2 regions of the Bacillus sp. NPDC093026 genome follow, and region 1 is predicted to be linked to the other one. Evidence: a T-box and tRNA genes for the amino acid it is inferred to sense, from the RefSeq annotation. Region 1 holds a T-box; the other holds one or more tRNA genes.
The links. The T-box of region 1 lies ahead of tyrS (tyrosine--tRNA ligase). A T-box ahead of a tRNA ligase gene usually reads a tRNA of that ligase, here a tRNA-Tyr.
Positions count from the first base shown of each region.

Region 2: it has a tRNA-Tyr gene. The T-box ahead of tyrS (tyrosine--tRNA ligase) is inferred to sense a tRNA for this amino acid. The anticodon was not compared.

Region 1 covers NZ_JBIVPN010000004.1:124,054-135,258, forward strand. The annotation lists gene ACIQCE_RS11395 (cysteine hydrolase family protein) at 234-794, opposite strand; gene ACIQCE_RS11400 (esterase/lipase family protein) at 1,197-1,775, opposite strand; gene tyrS (tyrosine--tRNA ligase) at 2,096-3,364, opposite strand; T-box leader at 3,417-3,654, opposite strand; gene acsA (acetate--CoA ligase) at 3,713-5,437, opposite strand; gene ACIQCE_RS11415 (GNAT family N-acetyltransferase) at 5,593-6,225, shown strand; gene ACIQCE_RS11420 (CBS and ACT domain-containing protein) at 6,263-6,904, shown strand; gene ACIQCE_RS11425 (acetoin utilization protein AcuC) at 6,901-8,061, shown strand; gene ccpA (catabolite control protein A) at 8,340-9,341, opposite strand; gene ACIQCE_RS11435 (bifunctional 3-deoxy-7-phosphoheptulonate synthase/chorismate mutase) at 9,788-10,864, opposite strand; gene ytxJ (bacillithiol system redox-active protein YtxJ) at 11,093-11,205, opposite strand, start outside.
Region 2 covers NZ_JBIVPN010000007.1:132,975-144,179, reverse strand. The annotation lists gene pbp4b (penicillin binding protein PBP4B) at 1-1,228, opposite strand, end outside; gene ACIQCE_RS14235 (PTS transporter subunit EIIC) at 1,242-2,621, opposite strand; gene ACIQCE_RS14230 (MurR/RpiR family transcriptional regulator) at 2,618-3,487, opposite strand; gene murQ (N-acetylmuramic acid 6-phosphate etherase) at 3,501-4,412, opposite strand; tRNA gene ACIQCE_RS14220 (tRNA-Glu) at 4,648-4,722, shown strand; tRNA gene ACIQCE_RS14215 (tRNA-Val) at 4,729-4,804, shown strand; tRNA gene ACIQCE_RS14210 (tRNA-Thr) at 4,811-4,883, shown strand; tRNA gene ACIQCE_RS14205 (tRNA-Tyr) at 4,911-4,995, shown strand; tRNA gene ACIQCE_RS14200 (tRNA-Gln) at 5,000-5,071, shown strand; gene rocF (arginase) at 5,197-6,111, shown strand; gene sigW (RNA polymerase sigma factor SigW) at 6,307-6,870, shown strand; gene rsiW (anti-sigma-W factor RsiW) at 6,885-7,511, shown strand; gene cdaA (diadenylate cyclase CdaA) at 7,723-8,544, shown strand; gene ACIQCE_RS14175 (CdaR family protein) at 8,537-9,946, shown strand; gene glmM (phosphoglucosamine mutase) at 9,972-11,205, shown strand, end outside.

The DNA.
Region 1 (11,205 bases):
AAAATAAGCATGGAACAAAGATAATCTCCTAGACTCTTTTAAAAGCCTTCTAGTTGTGAAAATTTAGTTGATTTTTGCTAAGGTCATCTATTATATTTTATTGAGAACGCTCAAGTCTTAAGAACCCATTCAAATCCATGTTATCTATAGTAATGAAAAAATCCCCTGGAATTCCAGAGGATTTTTTGTTCCATATTTCTCTCAACTATTATCGTAACGTAAGCCATTATCTATTATTTTTCCCATTCCCTAATCAATTGTTCGGTTGTCATGACAGTCGCAAATTCATCATGCAGTGTGGCAAGCGAAAGCCGATGAATCGTTTCCGGATCATAATATGTACCGGTTTGATCTGTTAGTCCAAAGGCGGCGGTTGCATCTGAAATGAGATACGTGTCAAAGCCAAGATTCCCGCTCATTCTTGTTGTTGTTGATACGCAGTGAGGGGTTGTTAATCCCGCGATCACAACAGTGTCGATCTCGTTTGCTCTTAGTTGTTCCTCTAAGTTTGTACCAATAAAGCTGTTGTTGACTTTCTTTCGTATCACCGTTTCTCCCTCTAGCGGTTTGGCGATCTCTTTGAAAAGATGCCCTTCATTTGCCGGATGAAATAAAGAGTCCGGCTTGTCAGAGGTATGCTGAATATGAAGCACTTTCCAGCCTTTCTCTCTCCAAAACGTCAAAAGTTGACTGATATTCTTCTCTGCATCTAGATGATTTCGTTCTCCCCATTTTTCATGCTCGAACGCCTTTTGGACATCTACAATGATCAAAGCCTTTTGATTCGTTTGCACAAACGCCCACCTCCAAAGATTCTCGTTCACTACATGTAGTGTAAGGAATAGTGGTCAATTTGTACATGCTTTTACCGATGTTTTGTCTGATTTTGCATCAAAAAGACAAACCACCCACTGGCTATGATGTAATAGATCCCGATGATTGTTGTACAGTTAGAGGTTACCTTACCTATTTGAACTGATTTGACGATACTCATCTAAATGAAATAGATGATGAGAAATAAATAGGGAAAATAGAGAAAGTATCCTAAGAAATATTGTTTAAGTTTTTGCTTCATCGCTGTGTCTCCTATATCAATAAGACATTCATGCTTTCAAAGCATCTTTGATCATCTAGCAGTTCAATATGTTCGGTGACATCAAAAAAGACAGCAGTTTCGCTGTCTTTTTTTCATTTTTTTAATTCGTATTCTGTCCCCCGCCGTTCAGCCCTTCTTTAATATAGCCGTTGACTTGGCTTGAGGCTAATAGACCGATATGTCCAACACCATGGATGAGGACGTTTCTTGCGCCTATTAAGCGAGAGAGGCTGTTGACGACGATGAGGTCGGCTGAGCTATAGACGGATGTGTAAAGAATTTTTTGATTTGGATCGGTGCCTGGTAATGCTCTGAGTGAAACGAGTCCGTTCGCTCCACCTAGTGTGACGACATTTTCAATTTTATCTCCGCCGTCTAGGTTCTTAATATAATATAACGTGTTGGCTCCGCCCATGCTATGTGCCACAATATCTACTTTTTTGGCGCCCGTTTTGGCTAACACATCTTTGACGTATCTGGATAAACGCGGACCATTGTTCAGGTTATTACCTGTTTTGTCTATGAAATCAATTGCATATAATTGGTTTCGGTCCCAGCCCTGTGACACCAGGTATCTTTTGATCGCCGCAAAGTTATAAGAAGCACCGCCCATGCCATGTACCATCACGACCGGATTATGCTCAGCCGCTTTGACCTCTTTCGGCTGGATAAAAACCATTGAACCAACTACCAATGCAAATGCAACGAGAATCTGCAAACTCCTTTTCATCAATAGTGACACGTTCATTCCCCCTTATTTATCTTGTTCGTCTTTATTTTAAACAAGAAAAATATGACAAAAAAGTGAACAAGGCACTGTTTGTCCAATCATTTTATAGACATTAAATAATAAAAAAGCACCTTTGACTTTCGCAGAGGCCAATGCCAAAAGACTAGACAACCTCTCTTCTAAGAGTCTATTAGGATCTATGAGGGCTCTCATCTCTCAATTTGCATAAAAAAAGCAGCCGGTTTTTCGCAGACCGGCTGCACACATTCTTACTTGTAAGTCACAAGGAAGTATTTCTTTTTGCCTCTTCTTAAGACGGTAAATTGGTTTTCAATTCGGTCTTCAGCTGAAAGAACATAGTCTTTATCGGTTTGTCTCTCTCCGTTGATATAGACGGCCCCATTTGTAATATCTTCACGTGCTTGACGCTTTGATGGAGACAGCTTTGATTCAACTAGTACATCGACTAGTGTTAATGCTTCTGTACTGCTTTTCTCCATTGATGGAACATCCTTAAAGCCTACTTTCACTTCTTCTGCTGAAAGAGATTTGATATCTCCTTTAAATAAAGCATTTGAGATATTCACGGCTTGCTCTAGTGACTCACGACCATGGACAAGTGTCGTGACCTCTTCTGCTAAACGGCGCTGTGCTTCACGTTTTTCAGGAGCTGTTTGCACTTTTTCTTCGTACGATGCAATCTCTTCTTTTGATAAGAACGTAAAGTATTTTAAGTATTTCACGACATCACGGTCATCTGTGTTGATCCAGAATTGGTAAAATTCATATGGTGACGTTTTTTCTTTATCTAACCAGATGGCGCCGCCTTCTGTTTTACCAAACTTCGTGCCGTCTGCCTTTGTGACAAGCGGCATTGTGAGACCGAATGCTTTTGCGCCTTCTGCCTCAGACTTACGGATCAACTCAAGTCCAGATGTGATATTTCCCCACTGATCACTTCCACCGATTTGCAGCTTACAGTTTTCATTTCTGTAAAGGTTTAAGAAATCTAAAGATTGCAGAATCACGTAGCTGAACTCTGTGTAAGAAATCCCTGTCTCGATACGGGAGCTGACGATATCTTTTGCGAGCATGAAGTTCACACCGAAGTTTTTTCCAATATCACGAAGGAATGTGATGACATTCATTTGGCTGATCCAGTCATAGTTGTTTACGATGACGGCTGGGTTTTCACCTGCTTCAAAATCAAGAAATTGAGACAGCTGTCCTTTGATTTTCTCTGACCACTCTTGCACGATTTCTGCAGGGTTTAGCGAGCGTTCTGCTTTTTTGAAGCTAGGATCGCCGATCAGTCCAGTCGCCCCGCCAACAAGTGCAATCGGGTGATGGCCTGCTTCCTGGAATCTGCGTAATGTTAAAATCGGTAATAGGTGACCAATGTGCAAGCTGTCTGCTGTTGGATCAAAGCCAGAGTAGAGCTTAATTTTTTCTTCTGATAATAATTTCTTCAGACCTTCTTCGTCTGTTTGTTGCTGAATTAATCCTCTGTACGATAAATCTTCAATCAGTTGACTCATATTCAAATCTCCTTTTTTTCATTTCAACATAAAAAACGCCCCTTCGAATGAACGAAGGGACGATATATATCGCGGTACCACCCTGCTTAAAAGACAAAACATCACGTCTTTTCACTTACACTGATAACGGATAGATCCGTTCTTTCACTAATCAGAGAGACTCTTTGCTCCTTTTCGTAAAAGCGGTTCGTGAGGGTAATTCGAATATCTCTTTGTACTGACTCGCACCAGCCGTCAGTTCTCTTGGACAGGGAAAGATCATTCTACTGTATCTCAGTCAAAACCTTTTTATATTCAACTAAAGTCATTTTTAACATACTTTTGATATCAAGTCAACTGGCGAAGAGATTAATCTTCCATTGTTGAAAGGTCGCCAGCAGGTAAATTCAGCTCCCACGCTTTCAGCACACGTCTCATAATTTTCCCACTTCGTGTTTTTGGCAGTTTGTCTTTAAACTCGATTTCTCTCGGAGCCGCATGTGCCGCTAGTCCTTTTTTCACGAAGGTTCGAATCTCTTCTTTCAGCTCATCTGTTGCCTCATAGCCGCTTCGAAGAGCGATAAATGCTTTAATGATTTCACCGCGGACAGGGTCTGGCTTCCCAATGACACCTGCTTCTGCGATTGCCGGATGTTCGACCAGTTTACTCTCTACTTCAAATGGGCCGACTCGCTCTCCTGATGTCATGATGACATCGTCTACACGTCCCTGGAACCAAAAGTAACCATCTTCGTCCATATAAGCTGAATCCCCTGAAACATACCAATCTCCCGGCATAAAGTAAGATTCATATTTTTCAGGATTGTTCCAGATCGCATGCATCATGGACGGCCACCCTTTTTTTATCGCAAGATTCCCCATCCGGTACGGAGGAAGTTCATTCCCTGCATGATCCACAATCGCTGCTTGCACACCTGGAATCGGTTTTCCCATAGAACCTGGCTTAATGTCCATGCATGGATAATTGCAAATGAGCTGTGCACCTGTTTCTGTCATCCACCACGTGTCGTGAATACGCTTAGCAAAAACAGCATCTCCCCAGCGAATCACTTCCGGATTGAGAGGTTCTCCTACACTTAATATGTGTCTAAGTGAGCGAAGATCATATTTTTGGATAAGATCATCACCAGCTCCCATCAACATTCGGAAAGCTGTTGGTGCACTATACCAAACCGTCACGCCTAGTGATTCAATGGTTTCATACCAAGTTTCAGGGTTAAACCGTCCACCTAAAATGACATTTGTTGCACCATTTAACCATGGTGAAAAGATTCCGTAAACCGTACCTGTCACCCAACCTGGATCTGCTGTACACCAGTAGACGTCTTCTTCCTTCAGGTCAAGCACCCATTTTCCAGTCTGACCTTGCTGCACCATAGCTCCATGGACATGTAAAACACCTTTTGGCGTACCGGTTGAACCTGATGTATAATGAAGCAGGAACCCGTCTTTTTCATCCACCCATTCAATCTCGAGTTCCTTTGACGCCTGCTGAAATGCCTCTCCATAATAAATGGTACGCACACCATCAATGGCTTCAGGCTCACCACCGACAATGACGACCGATTCAAGCATTGGGAGCTCCGCAAATGGAATTCGCTCTAACAGGTCAGGTGTTGTGACAATCACCTTTGCTTCACTGTTCTCTAGACGATCTTTGACTGCACCTTCCATAAATGCTTCAAATAATGGACCGACGATTGCACCAATTTTGACTGCGCCGAGCAAAATAAAATAGAGCTCAGGAGATCTTGGCATAAAGATAAAGACTCGATCACCTTTTTGAACATGTGCTTCTTCCCTTAGAATATTTCCCGCTTTATTTGTGTTTACTTTCATATCCCAGAACGTATACTTTTCATCTCGCTGTGCATCTCTGTAGTGAAGCGCCACCTTGTTCTTCCGAAATGAGTCCACATGTCTGTCAATTGCTTCATATGCTGCATTTACTTTTCCAGTTTCATACCAAGAGAAATTTTTTCTCGCTTCCTCCCATTTAAATTCTTTGTATGCCTTTTCATAATCTTTTAAATGATAGTCCCCTTTTACTGATGGTAGCGTTTCGACTTTCATCAAACAGTCCCCCTTTGCATACGTTTACAATGACCATTATAGTATAGATGAATTTTTTTCTCAATTTTTAAAAAACTTGTAATGAAACCGTTTTAATTTCTGCAAGATTTAAGATAAAATAGAAACGACTCACTAGAATTTGAGGCGGTGGATACGTGGATCATCCTAAAACTTATTATTCAAAAACAATTGAACGAGAAACAGGCAACATTCTCATTGAAGGACCAGTACCTGCATCAGAGCTTGCGAACTATACGTTTCATGAAGGACTAACGGCATTTCGCACGCCTGAAGAACAGAAACAAGCACTTGTTGAAATAGCAGATCTTCCCGAAGGACGCATTATCATTGCGAGAGATGACAAGCTTGTCGTTGGCTATGTGACGTTTTTGTATCCTGATCCGCTTGAGCGTTGGTCAGAAGGCAATATGGAGAATTTAATTGAGCTTGGTGCGATTGAGGTCACGCCTCCTTTTAGAGGGTATTCATTAGGCAAGCATTTACTTGATGTGAGCATGATGGATGAGCAAATGGAGAACTACATCATTATGACAACCGAGTATTACTGGCATTGGGACTTAAAGGGGACAAAGAAAAACGTCTGGGAATATCGAAAAATGATGGAGAAAATGATGAATGCAGGAGGTCTTGTTTGGTTTGCAACCGACGATCCGGAAATCAGCTCTCATCCAGCCAATTGCTTGATGGCAAGGATCGGCAGTAAGGTAAGTCCTGAATCGATCGAACAGTTTGATCGTCTTCGCTTCCATCAACGCTTTATGTATTAACATTCCATTCGTTTTTTGGCAAAGGGGATTGGTAAACATGATGATTGAACAAATTATGCAGCGCAATGTGATCACATTGCGAAAAACCGATACGATTGAAGAAGCCATTCAAAAAATGAGAGCACATCACGTTCGGCATATTCCAATCGTATCTGATCAAGGTTCTGTCATTGGGATGGTAACAGATCGGGATATTAAAAATGCCAGTCCAAGTATTTTTGAAACAGAAAAAAGACAGCTTTTTATTCAGCGACCGGTTGAAGAGATTATGGTGCTCGAAACGGTCACGGCTCACCCGCTTGATTTCGTCGAGGAAATTTCGAATGTCTTTCTTGAACATGGAATTGGCTGCCTTCCCGTTGTGAGACGCGGCAAACTTGTAGGGATTATCACAAAAACGGATTTACTTCGTACCTTTGTCAGACTGACAGGTGCAGACAAACCGGGATCACACTTAGAGATTGAAGTGGAACAAATGACGGAAGGGCTGGCAGACATTACGGCCATTTTAAAAGAGCATCATATTCAGATATTAAGCGTACTTGTATATCCGCATGCAAACGAGGCATCTAAAGTGCTCGTATTCCGCCTTAGAACCATTCATGCGGATCATGTGACAAGAATCATTCGTGCAAAAGGATACAAAGTGATCTGGCCAATGGAGCAGACGATCAGATGAAAGAAGCGATCTTTGTTTTTTCACCTTCTTTTCAAACGTATCAATTCCACCAAGATCATCCCTTCAATCAGCTACGCGTCTACTTAACATTTGATCTCCTTCAAAAAATGAAGGCATTAACAGATGATGAGATCATTGCGCCGCGTATAGCCACGATTGAGGAATTAAAGCTCGTGCATACAGCGGATTATATCCAAGCCGTTCAGCGTGCAAGCGAAGGAAAGCTGTCTACAGCAGAGGGCGAACGATATGGACTTGGAACAGAAGATACACCTATGTTTTTAGGCATGCATGAAGCCGCTTCTCTTCTTGTCGGTGGTACATTAACAGCTGTCGATCAAGTCATGATGGGAAATGCGCAGCATGCTGTCAATCTTGGAGGCGGACTTCATCACGGATTTAAAGGGCGTGCGTCTGGCTTTTGTATTTATAATGATAGCTCCGTTGCCATTCAATATATTCAAAAAAAATATGGTGCGAGAATTTTATATATTGATACAGATGCTCATCACGGAGATGGTGTACAATTTAGTTTTTATGATGATCCAGAGGTTTGTACGGTATCCATTCATGAAACGGGTCGATACCTATTTCCTGGAACTGGACAAGTACAGGAAAGAGGTCACGATAAAGGCTATGGATATGCTTATAATATCCCGCTCGATGCATTTACAGAAGATGAATCGTTCCTTGATGCATACCGAACGGCAGTGACAGAGATTGCTGCTTTTTTTAAACCAGATGTGATTTTGACGCAGAATGGGGCAGATGCTCATTATTACGACCCATTGACACATTTATCAGCCACAATGAAAATTTATGAGGAAATTCCAAAACTGGCACATGAGCTTGCCCATCAATATTGTGACGGGAGATGGATTGCAGTTGGCGGAGGTGGTTATGATATTTGGCGGGTTGTGCCAAGAGCATGGAGCCGCATTTGGCTTGAAATGAAAGGCATCACACCTCCATCTGCTATTCCTCAGGACTGGATTACTGCATGGAACAAGCAATCGCCTGTCACGCTCCCTGACACATGGTCAGACCCTGACGATTTATATGCTCCTATACCAAGAAGAGCTGAGATTACAGAAAAAAATGCGCAAACGGTTGAAAAAGTGCTGATGCCTGTAAGAAGAGAAAAGAAAAATGCATAAAAATGTTTACAAACAACAATAGTTTTAAACAAGTCAAAACGTCTTCGGGAATATAGATGATCCTTTTTTCACTCAATAAGGGATCTCGTGCGTTCTAACAATTCGCTTATGTTCTTATTCGTTTTTACCTCAATCGAATATATTACCGTTATATTCTTTTGACAAGAAGACACAAGGCCATCATACAGAAACATATAAACAAGAAAAGGTTCAATTCAATATCATAAAAAGAAAGCAGACCTCCACAAATCATGTGGGCTGCTTTCTTAGTGTCATTGTTATTTCGTTGATTGTCTTTCTTCAATTCTGTGTGGCAGTTCAACAATTTGATCATCCACTTGTTCTTTGTTCATTAGCTTTGTGAGTAGTCTCATAGCCACTGCACCGATATCATATGTTGGCTGCACGACGGTTGTCAACTGAGGACGCACCATGAGGGACAATCTTGTGTTATCAAAGCCAATGATCTCAAGGTCTTCAGGAATTGACACTCCCCGATCCTGTGCACCGTGAATGACGCCAAGGGCCATTTCGTCAGTTGCTGCAATGACAGCGGTCGGCCGATCTGATTGCTCAAGCAGATTTGCAATCGCTTCAATCCCAGAGTCATAAGAGTAATCACCTTCTGCGACTAGCCTATCGTCAAAAGCAATGCCCGCTTCTTCAAGCGCACGCTTATAACCTGCAAGCTTCCTAACAGAGTTAATTGGTTCTGACAAAGGACCAGATACAAACGCAATGCGTTTATGTCCTTTTTCTACCAATAATTGTACTGAATCATAAATCGCTTGTTCATAGTTAATGTTTACAGATGGTGTTTTTCCCTGCTCTTCGACAGATGCTGCAAGTACAATCGGTACAGGAGAGCGCTTAAATTCTTCTACATGCACATCCGTAATGTTACCGCCCATAAAGACAATACCATCCACCTGTTTACCTAGCATCGTATTTAACAAATGAAGCTCTTTATCTGTATTTTGATCTGAGTTGCTTAAAATGATGTTGTACTTGTACATTGTGGCGATATCTTCAATTCCACGTGCAAGCTCAGAGTAAAAAACACTAGATATATCAGGGATGATGACACCAACAGTTGTCGTCTTTTTACTTGCAAGCCCCCGCGCTACTGCATTTGGACGGTAGCCAAGGCGATCAATCGCTTCAAGCACCTTTTTCCTTGTCGTTGGTTTCACATTCGGGTTTCCATTTACAACGCGTGATACCGTTGCCATACTTACATTTGCTTCTCTCGCTACATCATATATTGTAACATTATTCACATAAATCACTCCTTCAAATACAGTTCATATCTATAGCATTCACCAATTGGATAGAGACATGTCAGATACGAGGAAAATAATATCCTATTTGTCATCAAAAAGATGAAAAGAGACACATAATTTTTCAATCTACATCAAAATGACATTCTTTTATGAAATTATACACGTTTTTTTGCCATATGAAAACGTTCCCTTTCTTTTTATAATTAAATTAAACAAACTTTCATCAGCTTGTTACCTGTATATTGAATCATATTTTATAAAAATAGTCGTGAACGTCAGCTATGACAATGATCTTAGCAGATTCTGTCGAATTTTAAAAATGAAAACATTGTGAACAGTGTTTTTTGATATTGCAATATGCCCCTTTGCTTTCATTCCCAATGTCATCTTATTTTTTCCATTAAAAAACCGCCGGGTTGTTATCCGGCGGTTTCTACCTATTCTTACGCGTGAATGTTCACAAGCGGTCTTAGCGCGTCTAACCATTTCTCAAATTGAGGAATGTCCATTTGCTGCGCTGAATCAGATAAAGCAACAGATGGGTCTGGATGCACTTCCGCCATGACACCATCAGCTCCAATGGCAAGAGCTGCTTTAGCGGTTGGAAGAAGAAGATCTCTACGTCCAGTTGAATGCGTCACATCAACAAAGACTGGTAAATGCGTCTCTTGTTTTAAGATTGGCACTGCAGAGATATCCAGTGTATTTCTAGTGGCTGTTTCGTATGTGCGGATACCACGCTCACAAAGAATAATTTGGTCATTTCCTTGAGCGATGATGTATTCAGCTGCATTGATGAATTCTGAAATGGTTGCTGCAAGGCCACGTTTTAAAAGGACTGGCTTCTTAACAGAGCCGGCTTCTTTTAATAGTTCAAAGTTTTGCATATTACGTGCACCAATTTGAATGACATCAATATGTTCAATGGCCTCTTGAATATGAGCAGGATTAACAATTTCACTAATGACAGCAAGACCATATTCATCAGCAACACGCTTTAGAATCTTTAGACCGTCTACACCAAGCCCTTGAAAATCGTATGGACTTGTGCGAGGTTTAAATGCGCCCCCGCGAAGAAGTTTCAGCCCCTGCTTTTTAGCAGCAGCTGCGACTTCTGCTACTTGCTCATAGCTTTCAACAGCACATGGTCCAACGATAAAACGTTGTGTTCCATCACCAATTGCTTCACCATTAATGTTCACAATTGTGTTTTCTGGTTTTTTCTTACGAGAGACAAGAAGCGCTTTGCTATGATCATCTTCTTGAAGTTCTAAGCCTGCTTTGAAAATTTCTTTGAAAATATGTTGGATGGTTGAGTTTTCAAATGGTCCATCATTTTCCTCAAGAATTCGATTCAACATTGTGCGCTCTCTGACAGGATCATAACGATTAACACCTTGCGCTTCCTTCGCCTTACCGATTTCTTTTACAATGTTTCCTCTTTCATTGATCAGTTTTAAGATTTGAAGATTCAGCTCATCTGCTTGCTGTCTCAATTGTTCTAATTCATTGTTGCTCATTTTTGTCATCCTTTCCTCTGCCTGCTCTCGCTTTTTATTTTTCATTCTCCTATGATAGGGTTTATTATAAACAAAGATTTCGGAATTGTCACGAAAAAATTCTTTATTACCTAAACGCTTTTAAGCGATAAAGTAATATGTGTAAGATAATAGCACACTTTTAATTTATGTACATTTTTTGATCAAAAAAACGTCAGCATAAGCTGACGTCAGATTGTTGACGTGTTTCTAAATATTTTGTTCGAGCGCCTCTTTTGTAATGTTGGAGTGAGACGCATGCCATTTCACTTTTCCACCGTTAAAGATGAGTGCTTGTGGACTTTCGTGTTTTACCCCTGTCT
Region 2 (11,205 bases), on a different contig from region 1:
AGGCAACGCCCAGTTGGTACTTTGGGTCAATTAAAGTCATTGTTCCTGTCCATCCAGTATGGCCGAAAGCTTCGTTACTTGCATGTTTTCCAAACATCCATTCCATGTCAGTATGTCCGTTTTTTCTCCAGCCTAGACCGTAAGTTGGGTTCGTCTCTGAGGAGGTCGTAAAGAGATCAATAGAAGCTTGATCAAAGATTGTCGTTTTCCCATAGCCACCTTTGTTCAGCATGAGCTGAAGCAGTACGGCCATATCTGATATGTTCGAGAAAAGACCAGCATGACCGGAGACACCTGCCATTGAATAATAAGCTTTCTCGTCGTGTACTTGGCCAATGAGTGTGTATCGACGAACGTTTTCAAAATCAATCACACCGTCACGTGTATTACCTAAACGTTCCGTTGCTGCAAAATGCTTTGGTTGAAACCCTTTTTGCAGTGGATTAAATGTTGTATGTTTGAGTCCTAATGGCCGGTAGATGGTGGACTCTACATATTGATCAAGAGGCAGCCCAGTTTTTTTCTCGACGATCATACCTAAAAGCATGTAATCAATGTCACTATAAATATGCTGGGTTCCTGGCACGTATTGAAGAGGCACTTTTGGTAACAATTTCATTGTTGTTTGTCTGTCTTGTGAGAAAAATGAGCCAGCCGCTTTTTTACTATAAAATAATACACTTGAAGGGAGCCCAGCGGAATGAGTCAGAAGGTCCTTCACGCGAAGTTGATCTTTGCCAGTTACCTTTGCATTTGGTTCATCCTTAAAGTCTGGCAAGATGGACTGGATTTTTTCATTTACATCTAGTTTTTGCTCGTATACGAGCTTTTGCAGAGCGTAGTTGGTGGCATACATTTTTGTGTTGGACGCAAGGTCAAAAAGTGTGTCCTTTTTCATTTTTTTATACGATTTGAGTTCCTTTGTGCCGTCATATTTTTGTCGATAGCCGTACGCTTTTTGATGTATGATTTTCCCGTTTTTGATGATGATAAGAGCGGCTCCTGGGAATCCTGCTTTGATATCGTTTTGAATCATTTGATCAACCTTCCTAAGCTGCCTAGAAGAAAAACCTACTTGTTCCGGTCGTTTTGCTTTTTTTAAGATGGGATATTCTTCAGGTGCTGTTTTAGACGAAGACGATACAGGTAGGGAGCTAGTTGCAAATGTTTGTACAGGTAAGCCAAGGAGCATGAGCAGGCATGTCGTTAGTAGAAAACATTTCTTCAAGATTTAGACCTCCTTAATTGGTGGTTTCCTCGAATTCAACAGCCATGTCATCATGAAAGCCAAATAAGTATGTGAAAATAAATCCAGCGACATACGCAATAAACAGGCCGATTAAGTAAAGGACCATTTGATGTGTGTGTACAATGAAGGTAAGCGGAAGACCTGAGACGCCAATAGCCTTTGTTGCTATTTGGAAATAGGCTTGAAATGCGCCGCCTATTCCAGCACCGAGACAGGCTGTTAAAAAAGGTCTTCCTAGCGGCAGTGTTACACCAAAAATGAGCGGCTCTCCAATGCCCAGCATGCCTGAAGGAAGTCCACCTGCAATGGCTCTCTTTAGCTTTTTCTTCTTTGTTTTCATAAAGATAGCGAATGCAGCACCGACCTGACCTGCACCACCCATAGCTAGAATTGGCAAAAGAGGATCATCCCCAATGGAATTGATGAGCTCCATATGAATAGGTGTTAAGCCTTGGTGAAGTCCTGTAACTACAAGTGGAAGGAAGGTGGCGCCAAGAACAAATCCTGAAAAAATACCGCCAATGTTTAATAAGTAAGTCAATCCTGAGGTAATGGCATCAGATATAAATCCACCGACAGGCATGAAGATCATGTACGTGAAAATTCCTGTAATGAGTAATGTGAATGTTGGTGTGATGATGATATCGAGAGATTGCGGGACGAAGCGTCTTATACGGGTTTCAACTAGTGCCATAAAAATGGCTGCAAGAAGAACCCCAATTAATCCGCCTCTTCCTGGAAGAATATTTGTACCAAATAACATAATATCGGCAGAAGCTGGGTTGATAATGAGAATACCAGCTAACGCTCCTAATGCGGGAGAGCCACCAAATTCTTTTGCGGCATTTGTACCAACTAATATACCGAGGTAAGCGAACAAGCCTGAGCCAATGACGGTTAAAATAATCGAAGCTTGGGATTTCTCATCAAGCCAGCCCGCTTGCACGATTGCTTTTGTAATACCTGTAATGAGTCCTGAGGCAACAAGCGCAGGAATAATTGGAATAAAGATGCTGGCAATGCGGCGTAAAAATAATTTGAAGGGTGTGCGATTTTTTTGTGAAATGACTTGTTTGTTCTTTTGTGCTTCGTTTTTCAGGTCATACGTATTGGATGAGTTCAGCAGTTGTTCAAACGCACTTGATACTTGGTTTACGACGCCAGTGCCTAAAATAATTTGGAGTGTTTCAGCTTCAACAACGCCGATGACGCCATCAAGTTCATGGATCTTTGCCAATTGAATCTTCTCGTTGTCGATTGGTGTAATACGGAGACGTGTCATACAATGTGTATGGGAAGAGATGTTATCTGGACCACCGCAAAGCGAAAGAATCTCTTCCGCTAACTGCTGATATTTATTTTGATGACTCATGTTGAATCCCCCTTTGATTTTCTTTTCATGGAGCGGATGGCATGCCTTGTTTTGTCAATATATTGAGCTGTTTGTTCATATTGACGGGAAGCTAGGCTGAGAAATAAGACATCAATTAAGTAAAGCTGTGCCATTCTAGAGGAAGTGGCAGCGCTGCGAAAAGGTGCTTCATTCGAACCAGAAGTCGTTAGGTGAACATCACACAACGAAGAAACGCTGGTATGACCTGGATGCGTTAAGGCGACGGTTTTCACTTGATGATCTTTTGCGAGCTGAAGAGCATGAATAATCTCTTCGGTCTCTCCTGAAAAGGATATACCGAACACGATGTCATTTTTTCCTGCGTTTGCGATGACAGTGGATGCAATATGCATGTCAGTAAATGCTGTCGCCGCATAGTTGATTCTCAAGAATTTTTGCTGTGCATCGGCTGCGACGATACCTGATGCACCAACACCGATAAAGTGTATTTGTTTCGCAGAGAGAAGCAGTTGAACGGCTTTTTCTAAAGCTTCTACATTTAAAATAGAGGCTGTGTCTCGAATGGATTGAATAGAGTTTCCCGCTGTCTTTTGAATGATGGAGTTCAGTGGTTCATCTTGTTCAATATCTCGGTAGCCTTGTTTGTCTGCATTCATTAAATCTCCAGCGATCCTCATTTTTAAATCATGATATCCATCAAGCCCAAGAGATTTACAAAGGCGAACGACAGCTGAACTGCTTGCACCGGCAGCCTGACTGATTTCATGTACTGTGCTCTTAATGACTTTGTCAGGATAGGCAAGAATGTAGTCTGCAATGGTTTTTTCAGATTGGGGGAGCTTTGATTTCATTGTGTGTAGTAGGGTGAGTCCACCTGCTGACATATAACCGCCTCCTTTAAGATTGATGACGTAGTATGGCTTTGTCGATGTGGCCGTTCGTTTGATGAAGTAAATTCTTTGCTGTTTTCTTATCTGTTTTTGCCTGGAGCATGACGATGGCTGTTTTGACTTCTAATTCGGCAGCCTCAAGGGTTTTTAGAGCTTGTTCATAGGAAGCATTTGTCACATGTTGAATAATGGCGATGGCTCGTTCTTTTAATTTATGATTGCTCACTTTTACATCGACCATTAGGTTTTCGTATACTTTGCCTTGTCTGATCATGACTGATGTAGAAATCATATTTAAAATCATTTTATGAGCGGTTGCAGCTTTCATTCGTGTTGAGCCGGTGATGGCTTCAGGCCCAACGATGACTTCAATGGCGCAGTCTGCCAGCTCACTAATTTTTGCTTGTTCATTACAGCTGAGGGCGACTGTTTTTGCCCCAATAGATTTTGCATAGGTTAAAGCGCCAATAATGTAAGGTGTTCTACCGCTTGCCGCTATGCCGACGACAGTATCTTTTGAAGAAAGTTGGATCCGTCTCAAATCTTGTTTGCCGGCTTCTTCACTGTCTTCTACATCTTCGGCAGCTTGAGAAAAGGCTGAGTCTCCGCCTGCCATAATGCCTACAATCACATCAGGTGAGACGCTGTAAGTGGGCGGGCATTCAACGGCATCCATGACACCGATTCTCCCACTTGTCCCTGCGCCCATGTAGATCAATCTTCCTCCATTTGTGATGGATTCATCGGCAAAATCACTTGCTGTTTTCACATGTGGAAGTACGCGATTGACCGCTTGAGCGACCTTCATATCTTCTTCATTAATCATCTGAAGTATTTCAAGTGGATTAGCTTGTGAGATTCTCATCGTGTGAGGATTTCTTGATTCAGTTGTTAAAGAACGCAGTTGAGATGGCTGCATGTGATATACCTCCTGGCATTGCGCCTGTTATTTCTTCATTTTCAGTATATTCATTCTGGCATGAAATTTCAATATTATATTTATATATTGAAATTTCATTTCAAAAATGAAGATGACTTACGATAAGGTGAATTGTTAGAAAATAAAAATAATAAAATTCCCCTTTACAAAAAGGGAACAACCTGTATATAATAACTTTTGTCAGCTTCAAGGAAACAGTAAACTTGACAAAATTGGCCCGTTGGTCAAGCGGTTAAGACACCGCCCTTTCACGGCGGTAACACGGGTTCGAATCCCGTACGGGTCACCATGATGTGGAGGATTAGCTCAGCTGGGAGAGCATCTGCCTTACAAGCAGAGGGTCGGCGGTTCGAGCCCGTCATCCTCCACCATAATATGCCGGTGTAGCTCAATTGGTAGAGCAACTGACTTGTAATCAGTAGGTTGGGGGTTCAAGTCCTCTTGCCGGCACTGTTTTTCTTTATCAATTTTATATGTGGAGGGGTAGCGAAGTGGCTAAACGCGGCGGACTGTAAATCCGCTCCCTCCGGGTTCGGCGGTTCGAATCCGTCCCCCTCCACCATTTTTGGGCTATAGCCAAGCGGTAAGGCAACGGACTTTGACTCCGTCATGCGTTGGTTCGAATCCAGCTAGCCCAGTCAAGACACCTTTTCAAAAAAAGGTGTCTTTTTTTATGTTGTATAACTATTCAAAATGTTGTCGAGTTGAGTCAGGAGGCATCGAGACAGTAGAATAAAAGCATGAACGGAAAGGGGATGTACATATGGGAAAAAATCAAAAGAAGGTTACACTTGTGGGTGTTCCAATGGACTTGGGTCAAATGAGAAGAGGCGTGGATATGGGGCCAAGTGCGATTCGGTGTGCAGGAGTAAAGGAAAAATTGGAATCGCTTTCATTTGATGTGGAAGATCTAGGAGATATTCCAGTCGAGCAAAGGGACGATGAAAAAGGGCTGTATACGAGTGAGAAATTAAAAAATTTAACGGAGAATGCGAGTGCGAATAAGCTGCTTGCTGAAAAGGTAGATGGAATTGTTCAGTCAGGTTCATTCCCGCTGATTTTAGGCGGTGATCATAGCATTGCAATTGGAACATTGGCAGGAGTTTCTAAGCATTATGAAAATCTAGGTGTTATTTGGTATGATGCGCACGGTGATTTAAATACGGAGGAAACGTCTCCCTCTGGGAATATCCATGGAATGCCGCTTGCAGTCAGTCTTGGTCTTGGGCATTCTGATTTAACGAATATTGGTGGTTATTCTCCAAAAGTAAAACCTGAAAATGTTATTTTAATTGGTGCTCGTTCCTTAGATGAAGGAGAGCGTGTGTTAATTAGAGAAAAAGGCATTAAGGTATATACGATGCATGAGATTGACCGGTTGGGGATGACGAAGGTAATGGAGGAATCTATTTCGTATTTAAAGGAGAGAACCGACGGTGTTCATTTGTCTCTTGATTTAGACGGATTAGATCCAGCAGAATGCCCTGGCGTAGGGACACCAGTTGCAGGTGGAATGAGTTATCGAGAGAGTCATCTTGCTATGGAGCTTTTAGAGGAATCGGGCATTTTGACTTCTGCTGAATTTGTTGAGGTTAATCCAGTATTAGATGAGCGAAATAAAACAGCAGAAGCGGCTGTTGCTTTAATTGGCTCTTTAATGGGTGAAAAGTTATTGTAGATCGGGATTTGTTCCCGGTCTTTTTTTATTGTAAGCAAAAGAGAATGAATTTTAAGGATATGTTAAGGTTTTTACCAGCTGATATGCATAACACGCTGTCAAAAATTTGTTACACTATTTTTTAGAGGAGAATGAAACCTTTTGGTAAAAGGTTCGTATACATAAAGACCGGTGAAGGCAGAGGTTGAATATACTATGGAAACAATAATTAAAAAAAGAATTAAGCAAGTAAAAAAAGGCGACCAGAACGCTTTTACAGACATTGTAGACCTGTATAAAGACAAAATTTATCAGCTATGCTATCGTATGCTTGGGAACGCACATGAAGCGGAGGATATTGCGCAGGAAGCTTTCATTCGTGCCTATGTGAATATTGAAAGTTATGATGTGGATCGTAAGTTTTCCACATGGCTGTATCGCATTGCAACCAACTTGACCATCGACCGTATTCGCAAAAAAAAGCCGGATTATTATTTAGATGCAGAGGTTGCAGGAACAGAAGGACTCAATATGTATTCTCAAATTGCTGCCGACGGCGTTCTGCCAGAGGATGAGGTGTTGTCTCTTGAATTATCGAGCACCATTCAGCAAAAAATTTTAAGATTACCTGATAAATATCGTTTAGTCATCGTACTAAAGTATATTGATGAACTCTCATTAAAAGAAATTAGTGAAATTCTGAATATACCAGTTGGTACGGTGAAAACGAGAATACACAGGGGGAGAGAGGCTCTCCGGAAACAGTTGAGAGACCTTTGAGTGAGGTGATTTTGATGAGCTGTCAGGATAAAATCGTCCAGCTTATGCATCAGTATTTAGACCGGGATATCATGCCCGAAGATGAAAAAGAGTTAAAGACCCATCTGCAATCGTGTGAGGAGTGCCGTACTCATTTTCAACAAATTGAGAAATCCGTTGCGCTTGTGCAGAGTACGTCTCATATAGAAGCACCGTCAGATTTCACTGCAAAGGTGATGGGTGGTCTTCCAAAGGAGAAAAAGCGCGTGTCGATTCAAAGATGGATCAAATCTCACCCACTGATGGTAGCCGCTGCTCTCTTTGTGATATTGATGGGAGGCAGTCTGTTTACAAGCTGGAATACTGATCATAATTTCAGTGTGTCTAAGCAGCCGAATCTCGTTGTTGAAAATAGTACAGTAACAGTGCCTAAAGGGGAAACCGTCAAAGGTGATGTGACTGTCAAAAATGGCAAATTGATTGTAGAGGGCAAGGTTGATGGAAATGTAACGGTCGTCAATGGAGAACAGTTGACAGCTTCTGCCGGACAAGTCACTGGTCAAATCAATGAAATTAATGAAGTGTTTGATTGGATCTGGTATAAAATGAAATCCACAGCACAAGAAGTGATGCGGGTGATTGGACCAGAGGAGCAAAAGTAATCAAACAACATAGAGCAGACTCCTAGTGAGGCTGCTCTTTTTCTATTCGATCGGCGGTTATACTTGTCGCAATGTAAACTATATAGGGCAACCATTTTCCTTGCTGAAACAAAATGTGATATAATAGCCACGCTATGTATTTATACATAGGCTCTTTTTTTATAAAAAATGCAACATACGAAGAAACTTAAAAATTCTGGAGGACGAGGAAATGGCTTTAGGGGATATTCCTTTTTTGCAGTACCTCGGTAATGCTGTTGATATTCTCGTTGTTTGGTATGTGATATATAAATTAATGATGGTCATCCGCGGAACAAAAGCTGTTCAGCTTTTAAAGGGAATTGTGGTCATTGTTCTCGTCAGAATGGGAAGTGCGTATCTCGGTCTAAACACACTTCAATGGCTGATGGATCAAGCGATTACATGGGGTTTCCTTGCGATCATTATTATTTTTCAGCCAGAGCTAAGGAGAGCACTTGAGCAGCTTGGGCGCGGCCGTTTCTTTTCAAGAAGCGGGACACCTGTAGAGGAACAGCAGAAAAAAACGATCGAGGCAATTACAAAAGCAATTAATTATATGGCAAAACGTAGAATAGGGGCGCTATTGACAATTGAGCGCGATACTGGGATGAATGATTACATAGAGACAGGAATTCCTTTGAATGCAAAGGTGAGTTCTGAGCTGCTCATTAATATTTTCATTCCGAATACACCACTTCATGACGGTGCTGTGATTATGAAGCGTGATGAGATTGCAGCTGCGGCTTGTTATTTGCCGCTGTCAGAGAGTCCTTTTATCTCAAAGGAACTGGGAACCCGTCATAGAGCGGCTGTAGGTATTAGTGAAGTGACTGACAGCTTAACAGTCATCGTCTCGGAGGAGACAGGCAGTATCAGTGTTGCGAGAAATGGAGATCTCCATCGAGAATTGACAGAAGAAGCGCTTGAAGAAATGCTGATTGCTGAGTTTAGTAAGAACAGCAAAGATGCTTCCTCGACCAAATGGTATTGGAGGGGCAAGAAAAATGGATAAGATTTTAAATAATCGCTGGGCTGTAAAGTTTCTTGCATTGGTCTTCGCTTTATTGCTGTATGGAGCAGTCAATTCAGCGCAAGCGCCCTCGCCGAAAAAAATCGGTGAATCCTTTTTTCCAACATCTACAACTGATGAAGCAACCTTAACAGACATTCCTGTTAAAGCATATTATGATGACGAAAAATATGTCGTCACAGGTGTACCACAGACAGTCAATGTCACCATTAAAGGATCAACAAGTGCTGTGAAAACGGCTAGACAAACAAAAAACTTTGAAATTTACGCAGATATGCAACATTTAACGACAGGTACACATAAGGTGGAGTTGAAGGCAAGAGGTGTATCGCAGGGTCTCACCCTAACGATTAACCCATCTGTTACGACCGTAACGATACAAGAGAAAACATCAGCGGAATTTCCTGTTGAAACAGAATTTTACAATCAAAATAAAATAAAAGACGGCTATTCACCAGAACAGCCAATTGTGAATCCGAAAAAAGTAACAGTCACTGGGTCGAAGGATGTCATTGACAAAATTTCTGTTATTAAAGCATTTGTCAATTTAGAGGATGTCGATGAACAAATTCAAAAAGAAGCGAAGCTCACAGTATACGATAGCAATGGAAATGAGTTGCCGGTTGAAGTAAGTCCATCGGTTGTCGATATTACAGTCCCCATCACAAGTCCGAGTAAAAAGGTTCCGTTTAAGATTGAGCGGACAGGTAATTTACCGGATGGGATTAGTATCTCAAGCATCGAGACAAGCCCGAGTGAGGTCACGGTATACGGTTCTCAAAAGGTACTGGATGCACTTGATTTTATTGATGGAGTCAAGCTAGACCTTAGTAAAATTAAAGATGATACAGAGATTGATGCGGAAATTCCGTTGCCAGATGGTGTGAAAAAGGTTTCACCTGAAACAGTCAAAATCAAAGTGAAGGTTGCAACAGCTGAGCAGAAAAAAATAGATAATGTGCCGATATCCGTCGTGGGCCTTAGTAAGAATCTCACCTCTCAATTTGTGAGTCCATCTTCTGGACGGATTACATTGACAGCCAAAGGGTCAAAGAGCGCAATTGATCATCTAAAAGCTTCAGATGTTGATGCCTATATCAATGTCGCAGATCTGAACGAAGGTTCACATGAGGTCAAAGTGCAAGTGAATGGCCCTCAAAATGTGACATGGTCATTATCAAGATCGAAGGTCAAGGTCAAACTCATCTCAACCGATTCGGAGGATCAACCTGCTTCTAAAAATGATCGAAGGGATCAATCGCCGGACGATGATGATCAAGAAGATAAGAGTAAAGAGCAATCGACACAGGATAAAGGCAAGATAGAATCGAGTCAAAGGCAACGTATCAAAGAAGATACAAAAGAGGACGCTGCGTCCTCTTGAATGGTAAAAAAGGAGCGATTGAAACATGGGCAAGTACTTTGGAACTGATGGTGTAAGGGGTGTGGCTAATAGCGAATTAACGCCAGAGCTCGCTTTTAAGATTGGGAGATTTGGCGGCTATGTCCTCACGAAGGATAAAGAACGTCCAAAGGTACTCGTTGGACGAGATACGCGTGTATCCGGTCATATGCTAGAAGGAGCACTGGTTGCAGGCTTGCTTTCTATTGGAGCTGAAGTCATGCGTTTAGGTGTGATCTCAACACCTGGTGTTTCCTATTTAACAAAAGCAATGGATGCTGAAGCGGGCGTCATGATATCTGCTTCTCACAATCCAGTTCAAGACAATGGGATTAAATTTTTCGGCGGCGATGGCTTTAAGCTGTCTGATGAGCAGGAGAATGAAATTGAGCAGTTGATGGATCAGCCAGTTGACCATTTACCACGTCCGGTTGGAGCCGATCTTGGGACAGTGAATGACTATTTTGAGGGCGGTCAGAAATATTTGCAATTCTTGAAACAGACAGCGGATGAGGATTTCACAGGTATTCACGTGGCGCTTGATTGTGCCCACGGCGCAACATCTTCCCTTGCGACTCACTTATTTGCAGATCTGGATGCAGATGTGTCGACAATGGGGACATCACCAAACGGGTTGAATATCAATGATGGGGTAGGCTCAACTCATCCAGAGGCACTTTCTGCTTTTGTGAAGGAGAAGGGAGCAGACATTGGCCTTGCTTTTGATGGTGACGGCGACCGATTAATTGCAGTAGATGAAAAAGGCGAAATCGTAGACGGAGACCAAATTATGTACATATGTGCACGTTATTTGAAGAGTGAAGGTCGACTAAAGGATGACACGGTTGTATCAACGGTTATGAGTAACCTAGGTTTCTACAAAGCGCTAGAAAAGCAAGGCATCAAGAGTATTCAAACTGCTGTCGGCGACCGTTATGTGGTAGAGGCTATGAAAAAGGATGGCTATAATGTCGGCGGCGAGCAATCAGGTCACTTGATTTTCCTTGATTACAATACGACGGGTGACGGGATGCTTTCTGCGATCATGCTCGTCAATACGTTAAAAGCGACAGGAAAAACATTGTCAGAACTTGCAGCGGAAATGCAAAAGTTTCCGCAACTTCTTGTGAATGTCAAAGTGTCTGATAAATATAAAGTGGAAGAAAATGAAAAAGTCAAAGCGGTCATCCAAGAGGTGGAAAAAGAGATGAACGGTGATGGCCGTATTCTTGTGCGCCCAT